One region of the Paenibacillus sp. NPDC058898 genome, then DNA from elsewhere that is predicted to be linked to it. Evidence: riboswitches for the same ligand, from Rfam matches in the RefSeq annotation. Region 1 holds a riboswitch; the other holds the start of a gene.
The links. Region 1 has a riboswitch for FMN ahead of ACOZB4_RS28190 (DMT family transporter). Riboswitches for the same ligand answer to the same signal wherever they lie in the genome.

Region 1 (16,112 bases):
TTCTGGTCGAAGTCGACCGCAGAGGCAGAGGCGTTTCAGGCTGGCTCCAGCGATCACTCGATATGGATGAACAGCATTCCTGGGTAACCCTGGATCAACAGGATCTGGATCAAGGTCCATCCCACGTGGCCCAAATGCTTGACCGTGTCATCCGCAGATCGATTTAATGAAAAATGGCCCGCAAGGCAGCTCACTTGCTCCCAAGTGACACTCCTGCGGGTCATTGTTTTTTAATGAATGATATCGCTTGTTAAATAAAATAATGCGGGTACTTCTCGCGTAAAATATCCTGCTCCACAACGACAAGACGCAGATGACGCTCCATCACGTTCATGGCCTGCTCCGCTTGTTTATTGACGATCAGCTGATATATTTCCTTATGCTGCGAGATGATATGCTCCCAGTTTGAATCCTTGGACAGGCGAAGCAGCCGCAGACGGTTGAAATGAATATTCAATTGCTGCAGCATCTTCCAGGTCCGTTCTTTGCCCGTACCCTCAAACAGAATTTGATGGAACTCCTCGTCCAGCTCAAACAGCTTATAGAAATTATGGTTGCCCGCGCATACGTCCTGAAGCGCAATATTGGTTTCCAGACGGAAACGGAACTCTTCGGGGAAAAACTCACAGGCGAGCGCCACGATTTCCTTCTCGATCTTCTCCCGGATAAACCGGCCTTCCTCAACATGCCTGAGATTAATACGGGATACGATTGTCCCGCTTTGCGGAATGATGTCGAGCAGTTCCTCCTCGGCAAGTTTCATGAACGCTTCCCGGACTGGCGTTCGGCTGACGTTCAATTCATCCGCAATTTCTTTTTCCGAGATTTTCGTACCCGGCTCCAGCTCCAGATGGAAAATCCGGTCCTTCAGTAGCTGATATGAATATTCCCTGGTAGAGCCTTTAATCTTTTGCTCTGTTGACATATATACGTTACCTCTTTCTCCTATGCTCAATGTTCTCTTTGCTTAAGTTATCCTCCCTCTATATTACCTGAATCAAGGGCACGGACGGTATATCATGTACGGGAATCTTCGGAAAAAACTCTCGCAGCCGCTCCGCCACGCAGACCATACCGGGCTCCTCGCTGGCGGCATGGCCAAGCAGGAGCATGGACGGGTTCCGGCCTTGGGCCGCTGCATCGCCGATGTATTCGGGCGTCTCCCATTCCGGGCCTTCGCCGGCGATAAGAAGATCCAGCCGCTCATTCACACAAAGGGGAATGGCGTGCGTTCCGCCGCCCCGGTAGCCAACGGTTATGCCGATTCTGGAGCATGTTCCTCTTTGGTTCCCGATATAACGAAGATACGGAAGATTCAGCTTTCTTTTTATATCTTCCACAACATCCTGAACTGTCATTTCTCCGGGCAGTGTGACTACGGCCGCTGTCGGAAGGTACTTATCGATATATGGTTCCCAGTCCAGCGCCTGAACCAATCCCTGCGTAATCATGTCGAGAGTCACTTTCACCATACTAGTATAACTAGTATAGTAGTTAGTTTCATTTTAATGGACGTTTTCTACAATTTCAATACATTTTTTTCTCATGTATAAAATTCGATCCCGTGCCTAAAAAAAGCCGTGAGCGCATTCAGGCTATGGCCTGTTGCGTCACGGCTTTCGGATTCCATTCCTGCCTAGGTATTCATCATGCATAAAGGGCAGAAGTCTTCGCTTCTGCCCCTCGAGGTTTCCCCCCTGCCAGCTCAAGATTTACTTCAGCTCCGTCACGTTGCCGTCAATGCTGATACTCTTGATATCCATATCCCCCAGAAAAACAAGGTTATTCTTGCTGTCCAGATTATACAGCCATTGAAACCCTCTCATTGTCGTACTTGTCGAGCTAGCATGAAGGATCAGTTCTGATCCGTCCGCGGCGGTGACCTTAACCTCCGGCGTGTATTCCGGCAGTTTATCCAGCTCACCGTCCGTACGCTTGCCTTCGATGGCCACACCGATGGAAGATACGCTAATGGTGCTGAGAGACAGTGCTTCCTCACCCTCATCAATCGCCAGATTCAGGCTCTGCTCTCTTTGCTTGCCGGGAGAAATGGTGAATTTAACATCCCATGGCCCTTCGACGGTATGGGTGTCGCCCGCTGCCGTGATTCGATCGGCTGTAATCCGTGCTTTTAACCCGTCGAGGTCACTCATCGCATCCATCTCAAATACGCCGACAAGCTTTTTGTTATCGTCAAGAAGCTGCTGCCCCACCATATAATTCACATTATGTTCCGTTTTCAGTTCAAGTCTGGGTATCGAAACACCCGCAGGGAATGGCGTACCATCCTCTTTCGTAAAGCTGACAACCAAATAGCCGCTGTTACCGACATATATGCCTTCTTCAACATTCATGGTCACCCCAGACACGGTATCACTTCCTCGTATGGGTGATCGCTCATCTTCCGCAATGGACGCGGATTGACCGAAGAACTGCTTCAAACTATCCATGTATTGGCTCGCAAAAGCGGTCGTGCTAAGTATCATAATCATCGCCGCAGCGATAACGATACTCGCTTTATATTTTTTTACTTTCCTGTTTTTAAACACCATCGTTTCCTCCTCTTGAATACGGTTCATCGCTCGGTTCTTGATTCGTTCCATACTGATCTGCTCCGTCAACTCGCGTTCCTCTTCCTCCGTAAGGAGGAGATTGTCTAGCTCCTGATTGTCGATATTGGCCATAATATCTACAATTCGCCGCTTCACTTGCCTCCATCTCCTTTCGCTATCGATTTGAAGCTTCACTCCTATAGACACGATCCTTATAGAAATCCTACGGATTCTCGATTTCATAATGAATGCGCAGTTTGTCCCTTGCCCGGCGGATCCGAGCGGTGACGGCTTTCTCCTGCATATTCAGCCTGCTTGCAATATCGCGGACTTTCTCCAAGTAGAAGTACCTGCGGATGAATATTTCGCGATCCGGTTCGCCCATACCCTGCACCATGCCGCTTATCGTTTCCTTCTCCTGCCGGAGAATAACCAATGCCTCTGCTGAGGGGCAAGAAACGGCATCATCTTCCAACTCGGATTCAATGACCCGCTGTCTTTTTCGTAAAACATTCAAGGTATGATTACGCGCGGTGATGGCCAGATAAGGCTTGAGACTATCTCCGCGCAGCATGATTGTGGACCCGTCTGTCCACAGCTTGACCAGCACGTCACCGGTGATTTCCTCCACATCGTAGGAATTAAACCGTCCACCAGCCACCTTAGCGACCACCGCGGCAATGTAGCGTGAATAGCGGTCAACCAAAGTTTCAAAACATAACGGATCTTTCCTCGCAAGCCCATCCAGCAATGTCCGATCCTCCATGGACCCTCCCCCCTTTTATAACCATCTATTTTGTTGAACCAAGCCATAGATCCGGTGCTACTATATAAGACACCTATAATTCCAAAAACCCTACACATCTTTCGAAAAAATGATCCCTTTGCAAGGGCGACAGGTCCATTGGACAGCTTTGTAACGACAAAAAAGCCGATCCATTTCGGACCGGCTTTTTTGCAAACTTTTATGAAATTATTGTAATTGGGGAGAAGCTTCGGATTGCTGTCTGGAAATGATAAACAGTACGATCCAGATCAGCAGGAATCCCAGAAGCTGAGGACCTGTCACGATCTGCTGGAATACGATCCAGTTGATGAGCACGCCCACCATAGGAAAACTCAATTCCGCAAGTGTTGCCACGGAGGCTTTGGTCGTGGTTAACCCTTTATAATAAACCAGCAAACTCAGGAGACCCGGCAGCAATGCCTGACCGATCAGGTTCAGCGATACCAAGGCAAATGCCCCGGTATTCCAGGCCGGCATATTCCATGCTGCCCCCTCACTCCATGTAATGACGGTCAGGAGCGGCAGTGCCAGCACGAAACGCAGCGAGGTTACCGTCTCGTATTTCAGTTTGCCTACCATCAGGCGCCCCATGACCGTTGAACCGCCCCACAGGGCTGCCGCACCTAAGGACAAAAGGCTGCCAACTTGAATAAACTCGTTCCAATGGCCAATCGGAAGGGTTAGGCCAAAGGTCAGTAAATACGTGCCCGCCAAAGCGATAATGAGAAGTATCCCGAAATGGCGCGGAAGCTTCTCTTTCAGAAGTAAGCTGGCCAAAATGATGGCAAACAGCGGCTGAAGCTTCTGAAGCAGCAGGACGGCATTCAGATTGCCGCTCGACAGCCCCATCGTAAACAATACGGTAGCCAATGCCGAGCCGCCCCAGGATATAAACAGCAGCGCACCGACATGATTCCAGCCAAGGCCTTTTAGTTCCTCGCGGTTCTTCCACAATACAGGGATTGCAATCAAGGATATAATGATGTGTTCAAGCAAAACGATCTGAGCCGAAGTCAGATTCTTGAGCAGAATGACCCGGAATAACGGGTCTACGCCCCACAGAGCGGCTCCCAAAACGACAAGCCAGAACCCTCCCTTAAAACGTCGACTTGCCTGTGCGTCGGAATCATAGGGTTTCATTTTAACCCCGGTATTAATATTACTCATCTTGCCCTCTCCTGTCTTGAATACGGAGGTCTTACTAGCAGAAAGCCCCCGCCATCGACATGTGTCGACGTATACGGGGGCTGATCAAATAAGCCTGCGTCGAAAGGAAAATTTCCCATCTACGGCAAACTCATCTTTGATCTTCTCCCATCCGGACTTTACCGTCGGCCTTGGAATTGCACCAAGTCAGTCGCTGCATTCATGTTCGTGCCAGAACGCAGCGAGTCGCGGGCTGAGTTTCGTTCACGCCGGAACGAACCATCACCGCCGGTTAGGAATTTCACCTTACCCCGAAGATCCATATTCATGTTTTATTTTTGTCATGCATCCATACTAAATTAACCGATAATCCCTATAAGCTTAGTTGATGAATTGAATTATAACATGAATCCTTTCATGTAAATACATCTATTTTCAAAATAAATGAAATTAGACTTAAATACAATGAAAAATCTCACGTTCAACCAAGACTTACTGAGAATTATACAGCAAGTATCGATTTGTTACCAGTATGATTTTTTGCCATTTTCCTTTTATGTTATATCGAATACCTTGAAGATGGACCGGGTACCGACTGCCCCAGCCTGAAGGCATAACAGATCGAGAGCTTCCTTGGTATTGAGGCTCATTCCGCCTGCTCGAGGCAACGACATCGATAGATCTGTTGAACTGGCGGCGGTTTCACTCTCGAACTGCTTCGTCTCGCTTAATAGCATTTTGCTCCCATCCGGCCGAACCATATACTGACGCAAATAACCGCCTTCTCTAACGGTTACCATCTTTCCCTTGCCCTCTTCTTCCTTCTTGTTCTTCTGGAGCAGCTGTTCAAACCCTTCTTGGGCTGGTTCGGCTTTCTTCGATTTCACAGGACTCCAGTATGTATATGCTGACTCAACGCGCATGAACTCACATCCTTATCCAATTGTTATTTCAACCCTTACTTCAATTATCGGATGCCTGGACACTTCTCTTTAATCGCTCACAAATGACTTAGATATAAAAAACCGCCCGAAAGGTTTCTGATCAACCTTAAGGACGGTCTTATAATTTCTAATGTATTCCCGCTTCGCTTAGTTCATGAACTTCAATGCTGCCAAAGTCCGCTTCAGAACAAGTGCTGCTTGTGCACGGGTAACCGAATCGAGTGCTCCGAAATTACCCTGATTATCACCCTGCACGATGCCTTGCTCAGTAAGACTGGCTACATGGGCAGCCGCCCAGACAGGGATGGATGCCTGATCTTTGAATTCATTACCAGCATTTGCATCCTGGTTTGGCAGGCTTGTCGGACTTACCGCTTCCATAGCCCGGGTAATCATCACAGCCATTTCTGCCCGGGTCATGCCGGCATTTGGTGAGAAAACACCATCTGTGCCGCCTTCGATCAAGCCGTAACGCAACGCTGCGCCGATCTCGCCAGCATACGCGGAGGCATCCTGGACATCCTTGAATGCTCCGCTCTCGATAACTGGACTAAGTCCCATCGCACGGACCAGCATAGCCGTAAACTCTGCTCGCGTGATTACCTTGCCCGGTGCGTACGAGTTAGCGTTAACTCCGTTCACGAGAAGCTTGGAAGCCATAGATTCGATTTCCGCTTTCGCCCAGTGCCCGTTTAGATCCGCAAAGGTTTTCTTGTACTGCAGTAGTGCATAAATGCCGTTTCCGGCATGCTTCACTTCGATGGCCGGTTTACCGTTCCATGTCGTCGCTGCAGCCGGTACAAATCGGAAGGTTCCTGCATCGGCGTCATAGATTATAGCAGTGACCGAATTCGGAGCTGTTCCTGCCGGCAGCGGCAGGATGCGACTGACCACACGCTTCTCGAAATCCTTTACTTCTTGCTCTGCGCCTGGCACGCCAACCGCTACGCCAAACTGAAGTGCTCCATTCGCAGCCATCACGGCGCCCATGGAAGTTGCCTTGCTTGTCATAGCATCCACCACGCTGCTACCAACCGGGGTCATGGATATTTTCACTTGGATGCTGCCGGAACCTTGTACAGACTTCAAAACCTCATCCAAATGCAGAGCCGTTACCGGAAGATGGAACGCACCAAGTGCGGTCTCCAGCACCAGGATCGTATTCGAATTCCGTTCCATGGCCTGATTCAGACCAACTGCCGAAAGAGATAGATCAGCGGCACGGTTCAACTCAGGGGCCCGAATAATGAGTTCCTGCTGCCCGTTCGCAGATAATCCGGCAACTGCCTTCTTCCACGCCTCTTCCTTCACCGTAATGTGGTCCACTGCTGCACCTGCAGCGCTTATATTCAGATCCTTACCTGTCATTACGTTGGGCAATGATGTATTTCCACCCGTGGAAGGAGGGTTAGGCTGCGTTGTCGGCGGTGTTACAGAACCGCCTGATCCTGAACCTGATCCCGGAGAGGAGCCATCACCTGGATTCACCGGTTTCTTCTGCTCGGTAATTCGTCCCTCGACCTTCGGGGAGACCTTTCCGCCAAGCTTGGTCACGTATTCCATGAAGATTTCATAATCCGGATAACCCAGATCCTCGTTATATTTCCCTTCGGCAATCGCTTCGGCAAAGGATTTATATCCGTCCCCGCCTTTGGCCACAAAACTGTTCGTTGCCATCCTGTACGTTTCGGTCAATACCAGGGGTTTATAGCTTCCGCCCTTCATAATCTGTACATCGTACACTTTATTTCCTGCCGGAGCGCTAGGATCCCATTTGAATTTCATCCCGGCGATTTGCGGGAATTTCCCCGGCAGATCGGCCAATTTCGCACCGCTAATTCCGTTTTCCAATCCGACCTTCAGCTGCTGTCCTGTGACGTCCATGACAAACAGCGTGTTTCCGAAAGGCATCACCGTGCGCAGCTCGCCCATCGTGATTTCACCTTCATCAATAGCGGCGCGAATACCCCCTCCATTGGTGAGGGCAACATCGGCGTTCTTAAGCTCCTTCGCTTTTACCAGCATGCCATCCGCAATTAGATTACCGAGATTCGTTTCCTTGGAGCGAACATTCTCGCGCTTACCGTCCAGCAGAACATCTGCTATACCGACTACCTGCTTCATGAGCTCTTCTAATTCGGCATTATAAGGGGCCAGCATATCCTTGGCCTGCTTGTCTTCTGCCACATTGCTATCCACCGGAATCAGCTGGCCGCCGAGCTCGCCTTCTCCGACGAGGACCTTGCCTTCCTTGTCAAATTGCAAGTCGACCCGGCCGAGGTATTTCCCCCATTCATTCGCTTGCACGATGACGGTTGGTGTACCGTGTTCATTGTCCGTCACCACTTCCGGTGCATTGAGCGTCGTGTGGGTATGGCCTCCAACAATGAGGTCGATGCCTTCAACCGCTTCGGCAAGCGCCTGATCTTTGGCGTAGCCCAGATGCGACAGACCGATGATGATGTTAAGTCCTTCCTGCTCCATTGCCTCCACCGTTGCACGAGCTGAGGTTACCGCCTCGTTGAATACCACATTTTTACCCGGGCTGGACGTCTCAGCAGTATCTTCAGTGGTTAAGCCGAATACCCCGACCTTCTGGCCGTCAACTAGCAATGTCACGTATGGATATACCCCGCTATTTGCCGTCGTCTTAGGCTGATCGGTATCGATCACGGCCGGCTTACGGATCAGGTGCGAAATGTTAGCATCCTGACTAAGATCCACATTCGCGCTGACGAGCGGGAATTGTGCCTTGCTTACGAAATCTGCTAGCGTCTTGGTGCCTTGATCGAATTCATGGTTACCGAACGTCATCGCGTCATAACCCATATAGTTCATGAAGGCCAGATCGGCCAATCCAAACCATTTGGTAAAATACAGATCGCCGGAAAATACATCCCCTGCATCCAGCAGCAGGCTGTTTCCGCCCTCGCTGCGGACCTGCTTAACCAGTGCAGCCCTTCTGGCGACTTCGGACAGATGCGCATGCGTATCGTTCGTATGCATAACCGTTAATTTCCATGGCTCTCCTTCCGGCGAACCATCCGTTACCTTAACCGGTACTTCCGCTGATCCATAGCCATCCTTGCTCAGAACGGTGATCACGGCTTCACCTACGGATACCGGTGCAACCAGACCGTTCGGATCTACGGTAACTACCGTTTCATCAGAGGAACTCCAGGCCAGCTCGCTGGATCCGCCCAGAGCGGGATCAACGCTCGCTTGCAATTGTACCGGGGAACCGCCCGGATTCAGCGTGAGCGAAGAGTGATCCAACGTAATTTTGGTCACCTGAAGCTCCAGCAGTGCCACCGTTCCGCTGACCTCATTCGCAACCAGCAGCAGCGGGCGTCCTGTCTTGCTGTCTGCGGCCGGAATAAAGTCCAGTCCCTCCGGGCCGGAATCCGATGCAATCCCTCCGTTAAAATCCCGTGTGTTGATGTAGTTCAGAAACGCCGGATCGGATGGGTTCGTTACATCATACGTCATTACCCCGCCAATGCGCTCCAAGCCGACAAAAGCCAGCGTCTTCTTTCCTACCTTACCCACCGTTACATATTCGGGCTCTGGTCCTTTCTTGGAGCTGCGGCTGTCCAGATCGGTTTTGTCATTGCTGGCATTGAAATGATTCGGTAAACGCTCGGCTGTAATCTTCTCAAAATCACTGCCGCTGTCATACACCTGGGACATATCGGCTGCATTCCATATGGAGAATGAACGACCTCCGTACAGGTACAGTCCCTCATTGCCCATATCGCTGGCAACTTCAACCTTATCGTAGGTGGTTCCTTTGTCTGCCAGAAATTGTGCTGCCGGGGACAACGGATCCAAATTAGGTTTCATTTTGCCAATGTTACTTTCATTGCTTCGCTCATCCCAGCCTGTTGCGTCCCCTTCATTCGCGGACAGAATGTACTGCTGTCCATTCACGCTGTAGGTCGCGATTCCGTCAGGCATATACATTCCGTAAAAAGGAACGTTCTCAAACTTGATTTGTCCATCCTTCAGAAGGTCAAGCTGATTCTCTGGTTGATTGAAGTCCTTATACCCGAGTCCCTTAACCGCTTGAATACGCTTCGCGGCGATATCGACCACGGCGATCGCATTATTCTCCTGCAAGGCGACGTATGCCGTCTGCTCATCTTCGGACAACGAGATGTACTCGGGCTCAAGATCATGAACAGCATCGTCCTTGTTTCCGGTGCTGCGAATTTGCCCGTCCGCTTCCACAGGTCCGCGAATATGTACCTGATCGTCCATGATCGACGGGTCATCAAACTTCAGATAACTTACTTCGCCCGATAGGGTGTCGATAATCGTAATGCTTCCTTCCGGATCAGAAGCAGTCTCTGTACGAGGCTCGCCTTCATCCGCTGTCAGGATATAACGGCCATCGGAAGTATACTTGACCATGTCCGGCTGGATGCCGGTTTTATAAGATCCGATCAAACCGCCGTCATAGTCGAGTACCAGAACCTTGCCGGCTTTTGCATGATCCTGCTCCTGAACAGCGACCACCACCTGCTTCGTCTTGGTGTTGATATCCACGCTGGTCAGGTCCCCATACAGAAAACCGCCCGTGCTTGCCAAGTCTTCCACATTGATCTGCTTGTCCTTCAGCAAGCTGCCATCAGCGCCAAGCGACACGATTTCGAGACTAGCCGGCTGAGTTGAACCATTGACCAGATAGAGCTTCCCGTTATCCTTGTTGTATTTTACAATTTCCGCAACGCCGCCATCCTTATTGGAGGTCCCTACAGAATAATGCCCGATCATCTTCATGGCTAGCTTGTCAGCCACCGGATCAGGCCGTTTCCCCAATACTTGCAATTTAACAATCGATTGAGCCGTAGCAGGTATGGCTGCACTATCTTGTACCGTTACCTCAACCGTATATTCGCCCTCTTGCCCAGCAGCAGGCGTACCTGTAATGAATCCTGTATCGGACTTAATGTCCAAACCTACCGGTAGACCCGTCGCCGAGAAGGTATACGGTGCTTGTCCGCCATACACATCAACGGTTACCGTATATGCTTCTTCTGCATGAGCAGCCGGAAAAATTTTATCGGTAATGCCGAAATGAACGGCAGCGACAGCTGCATCTTGTGATGCTGTCTCCATGCTTGCCGTCCGGAGTATCTCCTGTCCCTCTTCAGCCATAACGGTGCCCGCCGAAAATAGAGAGGCCATCGCGATTTCCGCCGCCATAAACAGCGAGACTACTTTCATGCTTTTATGCTTCAACTCCATATCCCCTCTTCTATCCTTATTTAATTTCAAGTGTAAGGAAGAAGTGTTAACGCATCCTCAATAAAGGTCACGGTTTGTGTAAAATGGACGCTACACAGCAAAAAAGCCGCGACAGCCATGCCGGGCTTCTGTAAGCGGCAGCTGTGTCCGAGCTACCTGCCGCCTTGAAATTACCTTCATATATGCTTTGTGATACTCCACTTATCAGAAGAATTACCCGCTTTCTCATCGTCTTTAATCAATGATTCCAAAATGCCTCATCGTGGCTATGGTTATCAATATACACCAACGTATAGAACAAGATGTCCCACATGAGCAGAAAGCCCTGAATCAACCGCTGAACCATCCATTCAATCTTCTTGTTCGAAATATATCTCCGCCTCTGCTTAAAAAGCCATACCGCGAAGACCTTGGGAATATCTCTGAATGTCGTCTTCGGCTCCATCTGCTGCGTCTTCCTCTTTGTCACATTTCCGACAATATTGTAGTCAAATCGACATGATGTCTGATAAACTAACATAAGAATTGCTATTTGTAACAAACACTTCACAAGAATAACAGCCGAAGATCAATTCATGACTATTCGAGGCCATAACGTGTGAATATCATTTATGTTTGCCTAGGAAAGAGGAACCAACATGAATCGTAACTGGTTTACGCGGATGCTCATGCTGTATATCCCTGTCTTTCTGATCGTCCCCGCCTTTTTATTTTTTGTCTTTTCCCAATCATTGAGCGAAAGCAACCGACAGGATGCCGAGCGCTCCAATGCTTTCGTAACCCAACAAGCGATGCTGATGATTGATACGTCGTTGTCTTCGCTGGATCAGAAAATTTCGCTCGAGATGCTGCGTAATCGAAAGGTCATATCCTTTTTCTCCAGAAGCACGGAAAAGGATCTGCCCCTTCAGGTGGACGTGATGAATCTTTTGCGCGATTTAAAAATGACCAACCCCCTGATTCATTCCATCTATATGGTTCAAGCGGATCATAATCAAGTCCTCAATGAAAGCACGAGCTATCCCTTGGATCAATATGCCGATAACGCCTTCATTCGCTCCAAGCTGGAAACACCCAACAGCCATTGGTCGGATATCAGATCATACAAGGAGCTGCCCTCCGACAAAGGGGTGCCGGTCGTTTCATTGACGCGCAGCGTTTCCATCTTCTCGAAGCATCATGGGCTAATCGTCGTTAATGTAAGCGCTGACGCCTTGCAGGGAATGCTTCTTCAAATGCACGATCCGTCATCCCGCATACTAAGCCTGTATGATTCCCAAGGGAACAGCTTATTTGATATGGCAAAATCAAAGACTTCTGTAAGCAAGCCTGTAACCAACAACGGCGCCCTTCAGTCAGAAGCGAATTCCGAGTATACGGGCTGGCGCATCGTTAGCAGCGTTCAAGGGGCGGATACCTTCAATTTCATCATTAGCTTATCAAATATATGGTTTATTGCCGGTTTGCTTCTATGTGCCGTTTCGGTTGCCTGGATCGTCTACGTGACGCTGCAAAATTACAGACCCATTCAGCGCCTGGTCAACCAGCTGCAGCAGCTATCCTCCAAGGATGACGTCCCGGAGGAAATCCATAAAAACGAATTTACGTTCATCAATTCCAAATTGCAAAATATGATTGATCAGAATAAAAGGTTCCAGTTTCAGTTCGAGGAGGACTTGAAGGCTCAGCAAAATTTTTTCATGTACGAGCTGCTGGAAGGGACGCGCTCTTTCGATCTGAAGGAATGGGAGAAGGAAGCAGCCAAGCACGGCCTGCCTGTGCTGTTTGGCAACCCATTGGTTTTTGTCCTGGAAATTGATCATCGTTCAGAGTGGAGCGCCAACTACGGTCAGAAGCAGCATCGCTCCCAGCAAAAAGCCATTGAAACGATCATCCTGGAAGCGGCGTCGGATCACGCCTGCGAGGTAAAGCTTCTGTGGGTGTCCTTGCACCAGCTTGCTTGCATTTTGGTCATATCGCCACAAGCGGAGAAACAGGGATTCGAGGCACTCTCCTTCACCGAAGAATGCCAGCGCCGATTTGCCGATGCCTTATCGTTCACCGTATCCGTCGGCATCGGGGAGCCGGTTGAGCATCCGGATAATCTGCATGATTCCTATCACGAGGCATTGGATGCGCTGCAAACGAAGCCCGTAAACCGAAGTGCCATGATCATTCCTTATTCGTCCGATGCCTTGTCGAAGGATCACAGCTTTCATTATTTTCAACAGGTCGACCGGATCGTTGACGCCTTCCAACTGCAAGAAGTCAAGTGGAAGACACAGATGCAGGCGCTCTTTCAGAATATGCTGGAAGAAGGCATATCCCGACGGGGCGCAAGCAGCGTACTGCATTACCTGACGTACCATTTGAACAAGACGGCTTCCAGTATGAATGACGAATACTACCTGCTCTGGAAAACGGAAACGATGCCGGCACTCGACCGGATTCAGAAAGAAATCGACCTGCCGGAAGATTGGACGCAGATGGTGCTCCAGCTTCTGGAGCAATTTGCCCAACGGCTGGATAAGCAGCGGAATCTGCGAAGCCAGGGAAACCTCGTACAAGAGGTTAAGGCTTATATTGAAAAGCATTATACGAAAGCAGAACTATCCCTTGACTACTTGCAAGACAAATTCGGGATCAGCGGCAAATATCTGAGCAGATTATTCAAGGAAGAGTATGGCTTGAAATTTGTGGACTTTTTGATCGATTTGCGAATTCAGGAAGCGAAACGACTCCTTACGGAAAGCGCATTGTCTGTACAAGAAATTACGGAACGGGTCGGTTACAGCAGCCCGATATCATTTGCCAGGACTTTCAAAAAAATTACCGGCGTACCCCCAATGGATTATCGTAAAGGCAAATAAAACGGCGCAGACCCCGATCTCAAACGAAGGCCGAGGAGGACATAAAAGTCTCCCTCGGCCTTCTCCCGTCTATGCCTTGGTTGCTCCTACCCGCGCAGTGATGCCCTTCACTGCAAAGTAGAAAATAGTTTCTCGTAGAGAAAAGTTTTTTGTGATTAATATTACATACAATTTCCAGTGTTATTTAAATTGCCATCGCGGTAACGTTTACACTAACACTGTATTCACCTTTCGGTTTGTTTTACGAAAAGTGTTTGTTGTCCTGACTTGGCACCAGGTGTTTTTATTAAGGGCATAGGAACGGCGCCTCACCGCGCTTTCCACAATACTAAAAAGCCAGAAGGGGATGAACTAGCATGGTAGACAAGAACAGAAAGAAAAAGGGATGGACGGCTCTTATCGCTGCAGCCCTTACGTTATCAACCGTATTAAGCGCATGCTCGGGTGGTAAAGACCCGGCATCGGCAAGCAACGACCCGTCCGAAGGTGATCAAATTACGATCTCGTTCGAGACGTCGGTGTATGCGGAAGAACCTCATAAGAAGGCAATTGATGCGCTCATTGCCAAATACAATGAATCCCACCCTAACGTCACCATCAAAGTTCACGGCACAGACTACGAGAATTACTGGGATAAACTGACCACGGAGATTCTGGCAGGTACACAGGGGGACATCGTTCAGGTATACCCTGAGAATATTGCCACCTATAATGCGCTGCAGAGCGGCGGCACTTTCGTGAATCTCGACGAAAAGATTCAAGCGAGCGGACTTGAGGACAAGCTTGTCGGACAGGAACTGAGCAAGGTCGACGGCTCCTATTATGCGCTGTCCAATTACGCATGGGGATCAACCGGCATTTTCTACAGCAAATCGATGTTCGAAGCGGCCGGAATTGATCCTGCCTCCATTCAAACGATGGACGACTTCAAAGAAGCCGCCATTCAACTTGGCGGTGTTAAAGACGGGCAATACGGGTTCTCCAGCGTCATCGGCACACATCCCTTTATCGCCTCGGAATGGTACAGGCTGCTCGCTCGTCCGGTATCAGGAGGAATTTACTTCCCGGACGGCGAGGTAGGCCCTTACGAAGCCGACCGGATTAATGTCAACTCGGCACCGAACGTTTGGGCAGCGGAGTGGTGGCAGGATCTAATCAAGAACCCGCAGGCAACGCCTCCAGGAACCCGCGACAAGAAGGTCAGCCGCGAGATGTTCTGGAATGGGCAAGCCGGCATGATGATGGATGGCCCTTGGTTTATCGGCATGACCAAAGAACGCGATGAAGCTTTAATGGACGACCTTGGGCTCATTCCGCAGCCTTCCGTCGTATACGAAGGCCAAACCTATAAACCGAACCCGCACAATTACCCGATCGTATCGATGATTTCCAAAGACAGCAAGCATCTTGATGAAGCTTGGGAGTTCCTTGAATGGATGACATCCCAAGAGGCGCAGCAGATTATCGCCGGCTCCGGCATGATTCCGAGCAGCAAGGAATATGCCGAATCCGAAGAATACAAATCGGAGAATCCGCTGGCTGCCCAATTCTTCGATTTCCAGGAGAATGTATATGCGCCGGCCGTTATGGACCCGCCAATTCCCGAACTCGGCTCCCTCTCCCAAATCCTGATCAATGCCGCGCAGGAAATGTTTGTTGGCATGAAAGACGCCAAGACAGCGCTGGACAGTGCAGCTGAGCAAATGAAGGACACGATGCATTAAAAAACATTCGGATGATCAAACGTTTGAAGCCGCCTGGCTTCATGGCCGGGCGGCACTTACATCATAAGGAGGTAGGGGAATGAATCCAACGCGAACGGATGTGACAAGCAGGCAAACTCCCTTGCCATTGAAAAGACCATCGAGGGCAAAGCGTTTATGGCTAGAGGAAAAACGACATTTCAAAAAAAATATAGCCGCATATTTATTTATTGCACCGCTGGTCATTACCGTTGCTCTCGTGCTCCTCTATCCGATTCTGAAATCGGCGCTGATGAGCGTGCAGTACTGGAAGGTTGCCAAACCGATTGCCGAAGGCAATCCCTTTGTAGGATTGGACAACTATACAGCCGCGATCCAGTCGGGGAACTTCCTGAAATCGTTAGGCATTACCTTTCTATATATTATCGTGACGGTGGCTCTGCGTTTCCTGCTCGGAATCGGTACGGCCGTCCTGCTGAATATTCCCTTCAAGGGCCGAGGGCTTGTAAGAGCACTGGTGATCATCCCATGGGCCGTACCTGAAGTCGTTGCATGTCTCGTATTTATTCTGATGTATGATTACCAATTCGGCGTGATCAATGATCTGCTGCTGAAGCTCAACCTGTTGGCCAATCCGGTCGCTTTCCTCGGCGAAGCCGACACCGCGCTCTGGGCAGCCATGTTCGTCAATGTATGGAAGGGCTTCCCGTTCGCGGCCATCATGCTGCTGGCCGGTTTGCAAAGCATATCCAAAAGCTTGTACGAAGCAGCGGAAATCGACGGTGCCTCGAAATGGCGCCAGTTTCTCAGCATCACCTTCCCGATGTTGAAGCCCGTATCCGTCATCGTGTTCCTGCTGC
Region 2 (16,112 bases), on a different contig from region 1:
CTGAGCGCTTTGTACAGGGGCAGGACCCGGTCAAGACTGCAAATGACAAGCGATGCGCCGATCATGACAAGCAGCAGCACGAACCACCATGACGTGTATGTATGAGACAGCCCGAGCAAGTAATAAATATGCCCCAGCTGTCCGTACTCCTCTTTGTAATAAACTGAGGGGTCAATATTAAGGAATGTACTTTCCTGCGGAAAGATGGTCCCCAGCGAGGAGCCGATCAAGGTAAGCAATATCAGATATATTGCTACCTTTACCGAAGAGAAGAAATTCCATACCCGATCGATCATACCGGGGTTTTCTTTCTGTGATCGACGAGCAACGCCGTCATACCGCATTTCCAGAATCGGCTGGGCCTCCGCTTCCTCGGTCAGCGGCTTCCCGCAAGCCTCGCAGAGGACCGTCCCCGTTGGATTCTGGTGTCCACAATCACACTTCGTGTTCTGGATCAAAGGCTTGGAACCTTGACTCATTTCGCATTCACCAACTGTTCAATTTGTTTATCAAGGGTGTTCAAATCCAGTTCGCCTATACGAATATGGTCAATCTTGCCAGAGGCCGTAACAAAAAAGGTGGTTGGCATGGGCCCAACCCCATAGCTGGCAACAGCATTCCGTTTCGGATCCATCAGTATGGGGAACTTCACGCCGGTTTGAGCAACGAAATTCTCAACGGTCATTTTGTTCTCTCCCACATTAATTCCGATGATCTCAACGCCTTGACTGCTCCATTTCTCCCACTGAGCTTGTAGAGCCGGCATTTCCCGCACGCATGGCGGACAGTAGGTGCCCCAGAAATTAATCACCCTGGCCTTACCCTCGTATTCACTCATGGTATGTACGCCGCCATCCATGCCTAGAAGTTCAAAATCCGCTGCCTTTTGACCCACTTTGGGAACCTCATCAGAGCCGAATACAACGGTTGCAACGGCGTACACTCCGATCAGGATAATGGCAAGCAGAATCACAATCTGTACGCTTTTCTTTGATTTGCCCATAAAGCAGCAGCTTCCTTTCTATGACATTCATCATATCGTATACTACGGGTGTGAACATCCTATGAACAATTATAACGAAATTTGTCATAAACGCCGCTCGCCATTTTGAATATTATGTGTCGGGTTTAACGTTTTCTCTTCGGTTTCCCGCCCGGCTTAGCGGCTTTCGCCATCTGCAAAAGCTGGTTGATTTCATCCGCTGTCAAATGGCGGTACAAGCCCCGTTTTAAATTTTGCAGCAGCAGATCACCGTAAGATATACGCTTCAATCGCGTTACCGGATGGGAAATCGCTTCGAACATCCTTCTCACTTGACGGTTGCGGCCCTCATGAATGGTAATCGATATGACGGATTGTTTATTATCCGGATCCACATCCTTATACTCCACCTCGGCAGGAGACGTCATGCCGTCTTCCAGCATAATCCCTTGGCGAAGCTTGTCCAGTTCGGTGCCATGGGGCACCCCTTTCACGGTAGCCAAATAAGTCTTGGGTACATGATATTTAGGGTGGCTGAGCAGATTGGCAAATTCGCCGTCATTGGTCAGCAGCAGGAGTCCTTCTGTATCATAGTCCAATCGTCCAATCGGATATACCCGCTCTTTAATGCCCTTGAGATAATCCGATACAATTTTTCGGCCTTCGGGATCAGAAGCGCTTGTAATGACTCCCTTCGGCTTATTCAGCATAATGTATACCTTTTTCTCATTCTTTATCGGTTTGCCTGAAACCGTAATGATATCCTGGGCTGGATCGGCCTTCGTGCCGAGTTCGGTAACGGTCTCTCCGTTTACCTGCACCTTGCCTTCAAGAATCAATTCCTCGCACTTGCGGCGGGAAGCGACTCCGGCCTGTGCCATAATTTTCTGTAATCTCTCCATGTTCGTTAGGTCACCTCATTCCTAATGATAACCATCGACAGGATAAATCACAAGCGCGTTCCATGGAAAATGTGCCCCGGGACAGGTGTCGGAGTGAGGAAACAAGTATAACGGGGAAATATCATGGAGTCTGGATAGCTCCAAAATGATTTTGCTGGCGGTAAACAGCTGTGTTTTCTGGTCCAGCGACATGGACTGGTAGCCAATATTGAAGTCGCCCTCAAGACAGATGTGAATCTGTCCCGGCTGAACCAGCATGGATGAAGAAGAGACCGAGCCGTCCTGATGGATTTTAAAATCCCAGTTCCGCGGTTCCCGCTCGCACACGGTATGATGAATAACAAAACCCTCGAATTCCATTTCATCACCCCTACTACAATTTGTAACTGCAGCAGTATATGACGCGATGGAATCGAGGGTATAGGCATACGTCCTGTTACATAGAAAAAACGCTCCGTCTTACTCAGACAGCCCGCATGTCTTAATTATCCGAACACCAGCAGACATACGGCAATCGCTGCAATAAAACCGATCAAATCGGAGAACAGCCCCACCTTCAGCGCATACCGGCCATTGCGGATACCCACGGCGCCAAAATAGACGGTCAGAACGTACAAAGTCGTGTCCGTGCTTCCTTGTATGGTCGAAGCAATTCGGCCAATCATGGAATCCGGACCGTATGCGCGGATCAGCTCAGTCGTGTAAGCGAGAGAGCCTGTACCCGTCAACGGCCTGAGAATTCCCAAAGGCAAAATCTCGCTCGGTACCCCTAGCGATTGCAGAAAGGGGCCCGTCCAACCCACAAAAAACTCAAGCGCACCGGAAGACCGAAATACGCTAATGGCAACCATCATGCCGACCAAGTGCGGGATAATCCCAATCGCTGTGGAGAAGCCGTCCTTGGCTCCATCCACAAACGATTCATATACGGGTACTTTGCGCGTGTAAGCATAAAGCGGAATGAATGCGATAATCATGGGAATAGACCAAGCGGATACAAGATTAATCCATGATAGCAACCCTCATCACCCCTTCACATCCGGGTTCAGGCTTGTACCGATTCCCGGCGGCTTCTGGCGGCGTATCGTCCTTCTACGATACCATCGGTCAGCCATAATGGCGGCCGCCGTTGCAATCGCTGTGGCCAAAAGCGTGGTGCCGACGATTTCCGAAGGATTGGCGGACTCATAATTCAGCCGGATCGCGATTAGCGTTGTCGGTATCAGCGTAATGCTGGCCGTGTTTAATGCAAGCAGGGTACACATCGCCGGAGACGCTGTTTCCTTATCCGGGTTTAACTTCTGAAGCTCCTGCATCGCTTTGATTCCCATCGGAGTTGCCGCATTGCCCAGACCGAACAAATTGGCGCTCATGTTAGACAGTATATATCCCATAGCGGGATGATTCTTCGGTACATCCGGGAACAGGAAGCGGACAACCGGGCCCAGCAGCTTGGCAACCTTCTTCAGCAGGCCCGCGTCCTCTGCCAGGCGCATCATGCCAAGCCAGAACACCAGTATGCTGATGAGACCGAAGGAGACAGTCACTCCCGTCTGGGCTCCGTCAAAAGCGGCTTTTGTAACACTTTCGATGTTCCCGTTCACTGCCGCAAAGCAAACGCCGATCAGTATCATCCCCATCCAAATCAAATTGATCATCTCTTCGCCCCCGTTTGCTGCCCCCGCTCCGTGAGAATCCACGATCTCTTTAGCGAAGGCTAGTTATGATTTGGCCCTGAACAGATGCCTAAGCACTTCTCCTGCAGACTGCCACAGCGACAACGAACCGAGTGGTCCGGATGTGCTTCTGGACTTCTGCAAGACCTCAGGGACTTCAGGAAGCTTGCTTCCTTCCGCATAGACTGGAATTTTGCCGATGCTGACATTATCGAGCAGCAGTTCAATATGACCCCGTAGTCCGAAAGACAAGTCGGGTGTGCTCGCTTTATGCAGGACCAGTTTCTTCACCAAGCGTGCTTCCTCATCATGCGCGAACGCATAGGTAAAGGAACTGCCCGTGACGAGTGGATAGCCCTGGATCTTCTGCCCTTTCTCCGTAACCTTTTTCAGTGGAAAATGGGCAAATCCGTAATCCAGCATCTTGGAATGATCATTCCAATCGTTGCCGTCGTTCAGCGTGACCGCCGCAATCTGCTGACCGTTTCGGGTGGCGGAGCTCACCAGGCAGCGGAATGCTTTTTTGGTGTAACCGGTTTTGACGCCGTCCGCCCCCTCGTAGAAACGAAGCATCTTGTTTTTGTTATCCCATTTGTAGTCCCACGCTTCATTCGGATTGGGCGCTTTCTTGGCCTTGGTTTTGACAATCTCGCTAAAGACAGGGTTCTTGAGGGCATAGGCCGTCAGTTTGGCTACGTCATTAGCAGAAGAGTAATGTTCATCATGATCCAGTCCATGGGGATTCATAAAATGCGAGTTCGTCAAGCCGAGCCCTGCCGCCTTCTCGTTCATCAGCAACACAAAGCCTTCTTCCGTCCCTCCGACATGTTCGGCAATCGCCGTCGCGGCATCGTTGCCTGATCGCAGCATTAAGCCGTACAGCAAATTCTCAAGCGTCATCTCCTCACCAAGCTTCAGGAAGATCGAGGAGCCCTCTTTGGCAAAAGCATTTTTGGAGACCTTGACGCGATCATCCAGCTTGCCGTGTTCAATTGCCACGATGGCTGTCATGATCTTGGTCAGGCTTGCGATTCTCAAACGCTCGTCCCCGTTCTTGCTGTACAGCACTCTACCGGAAGTGACATCAATCAGTGCGGCTGCCTGGGCATGATTGGCGGGGCCATTCTCATGATCTGCATGCACGGGGACAGCCGTAACCAGCAAGCAGCTTATGACCATCAACATGGATAACAAAGACTTGCAGTTCGTCCATTTCATTTTCATCATCTTATCCTCCGGTGTTCAGAAATCTTGTACAAGTATATGTCGTTCACGCTAAAGGTATGTCCATTTCGCAACAGAAACGTCTGTCGACGTACTTTCACCAAAACCGCCCCCCATTAAAGTGAAGTTTTACCAGCAATGATCGGTTTGAGTTTAGCCTCGGCTGAAAGCTTATAAATCCACTAATCTTCACAGCAAAAATCCCTTTCGTTGTGAACGAAAGGGATTTGCTTGCTCCATCAGTACGCAGGCGGAGGCGTGGTGTCGTTCGCGGCATTGCTGCCTGATTGAAACATCGACTGGATTTGATCGAGTAAAAACGGTGTCGCATCAATAATCCGTTCAAACAGATGGGTTTGATTGTCCAGCGGCACGATGTGCACGCCTTCTTTACCCACGACCAGAAAAGCAATCGGCCGAATGGACACGCCACCGCCGCTGCCGCCGCCAAAAGGAAGGGCACTATGATCGTTGTGCGTCCCGTTAGTGGTGGTAGTTGAGTGGGTGCCTCCCGCCTCAACGTTGTAGTCGCTGCCGCCGGCAGCGAAACCAAAAGCCACTTTACTGATTGGCAGGATAACGCTGCCGTCAGGCGTATTCACCGGGTCGCCTACAATCGTATTAACGTCCACCATTCCCTTGATGTTTTCCATAGCCGTTTGCATCAAGCCTTGAATAGGGTGTTCTGCCATGATCTAATTCCTCCTTTCACCTTTAACACGCGAACTATAAGTACCAGTCCAGCATACATAGCTTTTCCGCAGGAGATTTTCGCTATGCAGTTTAGCTCTGTGGAAATTTGCGGCGGACCGTTAAAGATTGGCACCACATCGATTTGGGGCATCTCTTCCATGATCAGGTGATACGACATCCATCCCAGAAGCGTATGCTTGATGCCATGCAGCAGCCCGGTCGCTACCGCTGTATCGGCCGCATGCTCAAGCGCAATCCGGGTTGACCAGCGCACATCCATGAAATGAACGGCCGCCATCGTCTGTCTCGTCCATTTTTTGAAACCTTTTGTAGACCACAATACCCGCGCATAGTCCCTGTATCGAATAGTTCTTCTTGAAGGATCCTCCTGCTCTTTCGAACGGAGGGGAATCCCCTGCTCTGCGGGAACGGTTTCCTTCTTAAACTCGATCCCACCGTTTGCCAGGTGAAAGGGGACTTCATATTTCCGCGTAATCAATCCGAAGATCATTTTAATTTCCGCCAACAATTTATATTCATCTTTTCTTAGAACCACATCCAGCTTAATCGTTACCTTGGAGCTCAGCACAACGACCAGCAATACGATGAGGAGAACGACCAAACCGACCGCCAGAAAGATCCATACCCTCACGAAGTAACCCCCAAAACGTACTTAGTAAAATGTAATCCGCTTGGCTTAGTATGGCAAAAGTGCCCCCAAATGATGCGAAACGATTCCAAGTCCCTCTGATTTCAAACTTTCGCAAGTGACATTAAAAAATCCCGGGCGGTGGATTTCTCCACGCCCAGGATTCTATTACAGCCTATTGTGTTCTATAATGGCTAACTTTCCTCTACATCATCAAACGTAAGTTGACGACCGTCAAGCTTATCGAACAACAGCTGCGTTTCCTCTTCCAAGTTATCATTATCTTCAAATTGCGACGGCTCCGGCAAATCCTTGATATTGGCAAGTCCGAAATATTCCAGGAAAGACTTGGTTGTTCCATACAAAATCGGTCTGCCAATCGCCTCGGCCCGTCCGACTTCCTCGATCAGTCCTTTGCTTACCAGCGTATGGATCGCCCGTTCGGCCTTGACGCCGCGGATGTCTTCAATCTCTACACGCGTAATCGGTTGACGATAGGCAACGATGGAGAGTGTTTCGAGTGCGGCTTGTGACAAGGAAGAACGGGAAGGCGAATACGCCAGGCGCTCAAAATACGGAGCATGTTCGGCCAGCGTAGCGATTTTGTAGTTCCCCGCAATCTGTACGATCTGAATCCCCCGCTCGTAACGCTCCCATTCTTCCTTCATGTCCTCAAGCGCTTCGCCAACCAGGCCATCCGACTGCTCGGTGATCTCAGCAATTTGCCTAACCGACAAGCCCTCTTCTCCCGACAGGAACAGAAGCCCCTCAATAATCGATTTCAGCTTCGGATAATCCATCAATGCGTCCTTCCCCTCTCCACTCCATGACGATATCTTCAAACAACTTCTCTTGGTAGCACAAAATTTGCTTCATTTTCATCAGTTCCAAAATGGCCAGGAAGGTTACCACGATTTCATGCCGTACCATCTCTTCGTGAAGCAGCTTGGAGAACAGGATCCTGCCTCCCGGCCCAACCTCCTCCAGGGCATCCATGACCTGACGAATCCGGTCCTTAACCGATATTTCATCCCGCTGAATGCGGGCATACGAAGTGCGTTTGACTGCTTTGCTTAATGCTTTTTGAAAAGCAGCGATCAAATCCGAAATATGTAATCCCTGCACCGGATTCTCTTCCACTTCCGGCATGTAAGGCGTGAGGTCTTCGGCTTCCTTGGAATAAATTAAACTGCGTTCCCATTCCTTCTCATGCAAATGGCGGGCAATGCCTTTGTACTTGCGGTATTCGATCAGCTTGGCAATAAGCTCTGCTCTCGGATCCATGTCATCTTCTTCATAAAAATCAAACTCGTCCATCTCGATAACCGGAGGCTTCGGAAGCAATAACTTGCTTTTTATAGACAGCAGCGTTGCAGCCATCACCAGAAACTCACTCGTAATCTCCAGCTCCAGCTCCTGCATGTTGTGCAAATAGGCCATGTATTGTTCGGTAATCTCGCTGACGGGAATATCCTGGATGTCGATTTCCGCTTTATCAATCAAATGCAGCAGCAGATCGAGCGGTCCTTCAAACGTTTCCAGCTTGTATAATACGGTCACGGTGAATCCTCCCGCCAAAAAATAAAATGCAGTGCTCTAAAAAAAGAGCACTACATTAAATAAGCACTATTTTAGGCTTTTCGTCAAGTTCGCCATCTCGATGGCTGCCATCGCGGAATCCCAACCTTTATTGCCAGCCTTCGTTCCCGCACGCTCCACGGCTTGTTCGATATTCTCCGTCGTCACGACACCGAAAATCGTTGGTACACCCGTCTTCAGGTTAATTGCGGATACCCCCTTGGCCACTTCGTTGCACACATAATCATAGTGCGTGGTAGAGCCGCGAATGACGGTTCCCAAGGTGATGATTGCATCGTATTTGCCGCTTTCTGCCATTTTTTGGGCGATGAGCGGGATTTCAAACGCTCCCGGCACCCACGCGACATCCACTTCGTTCTCCTGTGCGCCGTGTCGCTTCAATGCGTCCAGTGCGCCGCTCAGCAGCTTGCTGGTGATGAACTCGTTGAAACGACCTACGACGATACCGTACTTTAATCCCTCGGATACTAATTTACCTTCAAATATAGTTGCCATAATGGAAAACTTCCTTTCGGTTTGGAGTTTATAAGGTCAAACATGGGATTTGGGATGACATCGATGTGGTTGCCCGCTGCGCTGACGGCTGCTGCTTCCGATCGCTGTTAACTCCTGATTTCATGATCTATTTTCTGGAGGGAAGAAATCAGGATTTAAAGGCGAACGCTACCGCTTCTCCAGCAGCATTCCGTCCTCTTCGCTGGGTCGTTCCATGAGGCAAACCTCCCCACATGATTGACCTTTTGTTATGTGGTGATTAATTGGTGCTCTCGTTCTGCTCAATATCGTTGAATTTCAGCATATGTCCGAGCTTGGCTTGCTTGGTATGCAGGTAGCCCGTGTTATCCTCGTTCTCCGGCATTTGGATCGGAACGCGCTCGACCACCTCCAAGCCGTATCCTTCGAGGCCTTTGATTTTGCGTGGATTGTTTGTCAGCAACCGGATCTTTCTGATCCCCAAATCCTTCAGGATCTGGGCTCCGATGCCGTAATCACGCAGATCTGCCGCAAAGCCGAGCTTCAGGTTGGCGTCTACAGTGTCGAGTCCCTCTTCCTGGAGCTTGTAGGCTTTCAGTTTGTTGATTAAGCCGATGCCCCGCCCCTCCTGGCGCATGTAGAGAAGAACGCCTCTACCCGCTTCATCGATTTGGCGGAGGGCCGCCTCGAATTGGGGACCGCAATCGCAGCGATGGGAGTGGAACACATCTCCTGTCAGGCACTCGGAATGCACGCGTACGAGGACAGGCTCATTCCCATCGATCTCCCCTTTTACCAAAGCTACATGCTCTTTATTGTCCACGTCGTTGGTGTAGGCAACCGCTTGAAACACGCCGAAATCGGTCGGCATCCGCACAGCTACCTCTCGCTGGACCAGCTTTTCTTTTTCATTGCGGTAATGAATCAGATCCTTGATGCTGATCAGCTTCAGATCATGCTTCTTCGCAATCTCCACAAGGTCCGGCAGCCGTGCCATTGTGCCGTCTTCCTTGATCACCTCGCAGATGACGCCGGCCGGATAGGACCCGCTCAATCTGGCAAGATCGACAGCGGCCTCCGTATGCCCTGCCCGGCGCAGGACGCCTCCATCCTTTGCGATCAGTGGGAACATATGACCCGGTCTTCGGAAATCGGATGCAGATGCATTCGAATCCAAGATACCTTTGACGGTGATGGACCGCTCATAGGCCGAGATGCCCGTCGTGGTATCCTTATGATCAATGGAGACCGTAAAGGCCGTTCCATGATAATCCGTATTTTGGGTAACCATCGGTTTGAGGTCGAGCTCCTGAGCTCTGGCCTGCGTCATGGGCAAACATACCAACCCTCTGCCTTCGGTTATCATAAAATTAATGACCTCCGGTGTTGCCATATCAGCTAATGCGATAAAATCGCCCTCATTCTCACGGTCTTCATCGTCTACGACAATGACGACCTTGCCTTCCTTCAAATCGGTTAACGCCTCTTCGATTGTATGAAATGAAAAGCGCTCATCCATCGCTACTCCTCCTTCTTCTCATGGAGACTCTATGTGAGCACTCGGCTTAGGCAAATCCATGCTCCGCAAGATAATCCCTGCTGATTCCCGGTTTTGTCCCGCCTCTGCTCCCGGCCCCTTCTGAGCCGTAATGCAGCAGGTGATCTACATATTTTCCTAAAATGTCGCATTCGATATTAATCGTATCGCCTGCTTTTTTATATGCCAGCACCGTCTCCGCCAGCGTGTGGGGGATGATGGATACCGTAAAGGAGGAATCTGTTGTTTTGACAACGGTCAAGCTGATTCCATCCAGTGTGACGGAGCCCTTCGGAATGATATATTTGAATACATCCCCACTCGAGGGCGCAATCTCGTATACCACGGCATTCTGATCTGCCTGCACATTCCGAATGATGCCGACGCCATCCACATGCCCCTGAACGATATGGCCTCCAAATCGACCTCCGGCCGCCATTGCCCGTTCCAGATTCACCTTTCCGCCTGGCTGCAGTTCCTTAAGGTTCGTATTTCTGTAGGTTTCCGGCATCACATCGACCGTAAATATTCCTTTGTCAATCGTTGTGGCTGTCAAGCAGACGCCATTAACGGATACGCTGTCCCCCAGCTTTAAATCATCCATGATCCGGCTAGCGGAAATGCTCAGCAGCATGGCTTCGCCTTTCCGTCCGATCCGCCTCATTTCGCCGATCTCCTCAACCAATCCAGTAAACACAGGCTTCCCTCCTTTCTTTCTCCTTATTTCCAGACCGGAATCCCGGTGACATAAATATTGTCGCCCAGTCTTTCCGTCTCAAGTCCTGTCAGCATAATCGCTTGGTCCATCTGTTCATACCCGCTTAACATGTAATTCCCAGGTGCATCATACCCGCCGATAATCTTAGGGGCGATAAACTGGATGAGCCGATCCACCAGCTTCTGTTCCAGCATCGAACCATTTAGAGTACCGCCACCTTCCAGCAAAATGGAGGCAATCCCCTTCTGTCCCAGCTTCGCCAGCGCAGCCTTCAGATCCACACGTGGACCTGGCCCGCAGGGGATGACCTGAACGCCCAGCTCTTCCAGCCCGATCCGCTTCGTCTCATCGGCCTTCTCCGTCGTCAAGATCCACGTTGGCGCCAATCCGTCTGTCACGACATGGCTGTCGGGCGGGATTCGCAGGCTGGAATCCACGATGATCCTGATCGGATGCAAACCTTTCACGCCAAGTCTCGTTGTCAGGCTCGGATTATCCGCGATAACTGTTGACACGCCAACCATGATGCCTTGATGGCGATGACGCAGCGTATGCACAAGCTCTCTTGATTCTTCATTGGATATCCACTTGCTATCGCCGGTTTTTGATGCGATTTTTCCGTCCAGCGTGCTGGCTGTCTTTAACGTTACGAAGGGCTGACCCGTCGTAATGAACTTAATGAAGGTTTCGTTCAAGCGAAGCGCACGTTCCTTAAGGACACCGGTCTCAACCCGAATTCCCGCTGCGCGCAGCATTTGAATCCCTTTGCCCGCAACCAGAGGATTAGGGTCCTCGCAAGCAACAACCACTCGCTGAACACCCTCGGCAATCAGCCTCTCGCTGCAGGGCGGCGTCGTACCATAGTGACTGCAGGGCTCCAGTGTCACGTACACCGTACTTCCCGCCGCTTTGCTGCCAGCCATATTCAGAGCATGAACCTCAGCGTGCGGTGTTCCGCGCTCCAAATGTGTTCCCACCCCTGCAAGCGCGCCATCCTTAACAACGACACAGCCAACAACCGGATTTATCCCGGTTTGACCCTGAGCACGTTCAGCCAGGTCCAGCGCAAGTGACATATAAAATTCATCGTTGACGGTATCCATGGTAAACATGCCCCTTTCCCAATGTTCACATAAAAAAGCCCTGCCAAAGATTCGGGGAATCCTTAACAGGGCTTGATGGAAGTTAATCATTGACACACTTAATAACCGTCATAAATGCAGGTTTTGCCTATAACAAACGACCCAAATCCGTTACCGGCGACATCCAATCATCGCAAGCACAGATTTGAATTGCATGTGAAAACCTGCACATAACGCATATCACGTTGTGTGCATAGACACAAATAGCACATGTTGCTTATGTGTCTCTCACTCCTTCTCCCATCCAGACTATACTGTCGGTCCCGGATTTTCACCAGGTCCACCGCATACGGTGTGTAACAACACACGCGTATCCGGGTCACGGACTAAGACACAGCCATCTGCTTTCAAAAGCTCAATCACTGCGTTCATCACCGCCGGTAGGGAATTTCACCCTGCCCCGAAGGATAAAACATATGAAATTGTTTGATCTTATGAAGAATCTTATCACCACCTTTTGATAATTGCAAGAAAAAACAACTAACTTTTTTAAAGTTCATAACTTTATTCTCCAATATGTGTATGGACCCAGAAGGAGAATACTCCCCATAGAGAGAACAGTTTAGTAGGATAAACACGGGAACTAGATACAGTTAAAAAGGAGCGAGCTGGGATGAAAACTTCGCTGGACATTATCGTCCGTCCTACGGAAATCGACGTGAACGGACATGTAAACAACGCCAAATACCTGGAATATCTGGAGTGGGGCCGTGAGGAATGGTATGAAGCAGGAGGTCTTCAATATGATATGCTGAAACGGCTTGGCGTCCAGACCGTTACCGTCAATATCAACATCAATTACCGCAAGGAGTGCGGCCAAGGCGAACGGCTGACCATCGTGACCGAACCGCATTCTATGGGTCGTACGAGTTATGTGCTGATTCAGAAGATTTACAACAAACAGGAAGAGCTTTGCGCGGATGCCGCCGTTACCAGTGTGGCGATGGATGTACATACTCGTAAAAGCCGGCCTGTTCCGGAAGAGTTTCGTCAATTATTTCCCGACCCTGCGTAACTCCTACCGGAATAACAATAAAAACAGGCTCACCCTTAAGAGTGAGCCTGTCCTGAACAGAAGCTATTTTTAAGCTTCGTATACTTCTACTTTTTCCATTTTATCACGGCCCTTGAATGCATCCACGTACTCCATGCCCTCAACAACTTTGCCGAACACCGTATGCTGTCCGTCCAAATGCGGCTGCGGCTCGTAGCATACATAGAACTGGCTTCCGCCCGTGTTACGGCCAGCATGCGCCATGGCCAAGCTGCCACGCTCATGCTTGTTAGGGTTGATCTCGCAGTTGATGGTATAGCCAGGACCGCCTGTTCCCGTTCCCTGTGGGCAACCGCCTTGAGCTACGAACCCAGGGATTACGCGGTGGAATACAAGACCGTTATAAAACCCGGAGTTTGCCAATTTCTCAAAATTAGCTACCGTGTTCGGTGCATCATTCTCAAACAGATCCAGCACTACCTCTTTGCCGTTCTCCAATGTGATCTTTGCTTTTTTAGCCATATGTGTTATCTCCTTCCGTTATTAGAACGCTTCAATCGATTTTTTTACAATGCATTCTATAGTTTACTATGAATTGAGCCTCGAAGCAAAATGATCTTGTCCCCGTTTGCACATTCCATATCAAGTCCAAGGCACGCCAAAGAGCCCTGACCGCAACCGGTGGCATTGGCGGGCCCTCTAGGATATTAGAGCCGTAAAACAAACATCCGTTTAGTTCGTTACGGTTTCTTTGGTTACACTTGCCGGCACTACATCGTGGCTGATGATGTCCGCGAGCGACTCGCGGCGTACCACCAGCTTGCTCTGTCCGTCCTTCACGAATACAACCGCAGGTTTGCGGATCCGGTTATAGTTGCTAGCCATGGAATAGTTGTATGCGCCTGTGCAGGATACGGCCAGCAAATCGCCTGTTGCTACCTTCGGAAGCTCCAGATCCCAGATCAGCATGTCTCCGCTCTCACAGCACTTGCCGGCAATGGATACCGTTTCTTCCGGCTTCTCATTCGCCCGGTTCGCGAGCAGCGCTTCATATTTTGATTCGTACAGCGCCGGACGCGGGTTGTCCGTCATTCCGCCGTCTACGGCAACGTATTTACGGATCCCGGGAATATCCTTGCTTGTGCCCACCGTATAAAGGGTAGTGCCTGCTTCACCGACAATACTGCGCCCCGGCTCTACCCAAATTTCAGGGAGCGTGTTGTCAATGCCGGCGAAGTGGGTCTTCACCGCATCCGTAATCGCTTTTACGTAGTCGGATACATGAAGTGGAGTGTCCCCGTCCACATATCGGATTCCAAATCCGCCGCCAAGATTTACAACCTCGAACGTAATGCCGAGTCCCGCCTTGACCTTGGCCGCAAATTCTGCAACGCGTGAAACTGCCATCTGAAACCCTTCTACCTCAAAAATCTGGGAGCCGATATGGGAATGAATGCCCATCAAATGAATATTCGCTTGAGCCTCGGCAAGCTCTACCGCTTCATAAGCGGAGCCGTTGCCGATATCGAAGCCAAATTTCGAATCCGTTTGGCCTGTTGAGATATACTCATGCGTATGAGCCTCAACTCCCGGTGTCACGCGAAGCAAAATGTTGACCTTCCGGTTCTTCTCGGCAGCAATCGCTTGCAGCATATGCAGTTCAACTACGTTATCGACAACGAAACAGCCGATTTCCGCATCCAGCGCCATCTCAATCTCCTCCGGCGTTTTATTATTTCCGTGGAAATGAATCCGTTCTACCGGGAATCCGGCCTCAAGTGCAGTGTACAGCTCTCCGTCGGAAACAACGTCAAGCGACATCCCTTCCTGTTCAGCCAATTGACACATAGCCATCACGCAAAACGCTTTACTGGCATACGCGACTTGGAACTTCAAACCGGACGCCTTGAAGGCCTCGATGTATTCCTGGCAGCGATTACGGACCGACTGCTCGTCTACAATATATAGTGGTGTTCCATATTGAGCTTTTAAATCGGATGTGTCACACCCGCCGATTTCCAAATGCCCCTGATCGTTAAACTTGCTAGTACCGTGTAAAAACATGCTTACAATTCCTCCGATCCATTGATTCAAAAATAGGGTAATCGAATAATTGTTCACAGTATAGCAGACAACGGAAGGTAATCAAAATGGATTTTTCAACACAACATTTGTGTTATTGTTATTGCTCGCCTCTCGGATTCATTTCAGGGCCCATTTTGGTGTTGTCACGCGTTTTGTTGATAGCCGGGCGTCTTCTTGACAGAAGCAGCGGTTTGCGGAACAAAATTTCGCCCATCGCTTTTGCACTAAATGGTATAAATGGCCACAAGTAAGACGAGTTGTAGGAACGGTGGGCCGTCAGGAGCAGAATCAGAAGCGTCGTACCGATGACAAAGCCCTTCACCGCGAACAGGGCTGTTGCAAGCAGAAGGAGCAGCCTGACCATACGGTTGGCAAGTCCCAGCTCATAACTCGGGGTCGCGTACATCCCTATGGACGCAACCGCCATATACAGGATGACCTCGTTAACAAACAATCCGGTCTTAACAGCAATATCGCCGATCAAAATCGCAGCGATCAAACCCATCGCCGACGCTAACGGTGTCGGCGTATGCACGGCAGCCAAGCGGAGCAAATCCACGCCGAATTCAACAATCAGAAACTGCAGGATAATCGGAATTTTAGAATTCTCATGCGGACCGATGATATCAAGTCCCGGCGGTTTCAGTTCAGGATGGACAACCAGCAGCATCCACAGCGGGAGCAGGAACATGGATGCAAAAATGCCTATAAAACGTATCCAGCGCAGGTACGTTCCCATAAACGGGGTCTGACGATTCTCCTCGGCATGCTGGCAGAGATCCAGGAATGTGGTTGGCATGATCATTACGCTCGGCGAAGTATCTACCATAATAACAATTCGGCCTTCAAGCAGATGGGAGGATACAACATCCGGCCGTTCCGAATATCGGACAAGAGGAAAAGGGTGCCAGCCCTTGTTCACAATCGCTTCCTCAAGCTGTTTATCGCCGAGTGGAAGCCCCTCTAAATCCACTTCCTGGATTTTTCTGCGAATCGCCTCAACTTGGGTTCGGTCCGCGATGTCATCAATGAAAACCAGGCATACATCCGTTCTCGTCCGCCTTCCGACCTTCATGACCTCTACGTGCAGTCCCGGATCGCGAACCCGTCTTCGCACCAGGTTCACGTTGGTAACGAGTGTCTCCGTAAACCCATCCCTTGCGCCGCGAACCACGCGTTCCACCGCAGGTTCCTCGAGCCCACGCACAGGATATTTCCGGGTATCCAACAAAATGGCGGAATGCGCGTCTTCAATGAACAGCGCACATATACCGGAGAGCACTTCGTTAATCACTTTGCTGAGTCGTGTATCCCGCTCCACTTGTACGTGGGGAATATAGCGGGTCATCATCTCGGTAAGTGCATGGTTACTTACATCCTCCGGAGTCAGGTACGTCAGCCTTGTCAATATATCTGTCACCACGACATCGTTCGTGA

Region 2: linked by a shared signal. The riboswitch ahead of ribD (bifunctional diaminohydroxyphosphoribosylaminopyrimidine deaminase/5-amino-6-(5-phosphoribosylamino)uracil reductase RibD) and the one ahead of ACOZB4_RS28190 (DMT family transporter) in region 1 are both predicted to bind FMN.

What each region holds. Positions count from the first base shown of each region.
Region 1 is NZ_JBMOSM010000014.1:138,432-154,543, reverse strand. Features, by position in the region: gene ACOZB4_RS28215 (sporulation protein) at 1-167, shown strand, start outside; gene ACOZB4_RS28210 (GntR family transcriptional regulator) at 251-925, opposite strand; gene ACOZB4_RS28205 (Nif3-like dinuclear metal center hexameric protein) at 984-1,472, opposite strand; gene ACOZB4_RS28200 (hypothetical protein) at 1,713-2,708, opposite strand; gene ACOZB4_RS28195 (RNA polymerase sigma factor) at 2,776-3,318, opposite strand; gene ACOZB4_RS28190 (DMT family transporter) at 3,526-4,506, opposite strand; FMN riboswitch at 4,642-4,808, opposite strand; gene ACOZB4_RS28185 (hypothetical protein) at 5,040-5,408, opposite strand; gene ACOZB4_RS28180 (choice-of-anchor I family protein) at 5,577-10,679, opposite strand; gene ACOZB4_RS28175 (hypothetical protein) at 10,918-11,148, opposite strand; gene ACOZB4_RS28170 (helix-turn-helix domain-containing protein) at 11,318-13,549, shown strand; gene ACOZB4_RS28165 (ABC transporter substrate-binding protein) at 13,906-15,273, shown strand; gene ACOZB4_RS28160 (carbohydrate ABC transporter permease) at 15,353-16,112, shown strand, end outside.
Region 2 is NZ_JBMOSM010000027.1:23,385-39,496, forward strand. Features, by position in the region: gene resB (cytochrome c biogenesis protein ResB) at 1-479, opposite strand, end outside; gene ACOZB4_RS33145 (redoxin domain-containing protein) at 476-1,003, opposite strand; gene ACOZB4_RS33150 (pseudouridine synthase) at 1,129-1,884, opposite strand; gene ACOZB4_RS33155 (N-acetylmuramoyl-L-alanine amidase) at 1,906-2,244, opposite strand; gene ACOZB4_RS33160 (spore maturation protein) at 2,370-2,903, opposite strand; gene ACOZB4_RS33165 (nucleoside recognition domain-containing protein) at 2,910-3,542, opposite strand; gene ACOZB4_RS33170 (D-alanyl-D-alanine carboxypeptidase family protein) at 3,606-4,787, opposite strand; gene ytfJ (GerW family sporulation protein) at 5,024-5,476, opposite strand; gene ACOZB4_RS33180 (DUF2953 domain-containing protein) at 5,449-6,129, opposite strand; gene scpB (SMC-Scp complex subunit ScpB) at 6,321-6,926, opposite strand; gene ACOZB4_RS33190 (segregation and condensation protein A) at 6,895-7,686, opposite strand; gene ribE (6,7-dimethyl-8-ribityllumazine synthase) at 7,753-8,220, opposite strand; gene ACOZB4_RS33200 (bifunctional 3,4-dihydroxy-2-butanone-4-phosphate synthase/GTP cyclohydrolase II) at 8,480-9,718, opposite strand; gene ribE (riboflavin synthase) at 9,765-10,433, opposite strand; gene ribD (bifunctional diaminohydroxyphosphoribosylaminopyrimidine deaminase/5-amino-6-(5-phosphoribosylamino)uracil reductase RibD) at 10,457-11,557, opposite strand; FMN riboswitch at 11,825-12,008, opposite strand; gene ACOZB4_RS33215 (acyl-CoA thioesterase) at 12,210-12,611, shown strand; gene ACOZB4_RS33220 (peptidylprolyl isomerase) at 12,681-13,112, opposite strand; gene lysA (diaminopimelate decarboxylase) at 13,323-14,654, opposite strand; gene ACOZB4_RS33230 (spore germination protein) at 14,773-16,112, opposite strand, start outside.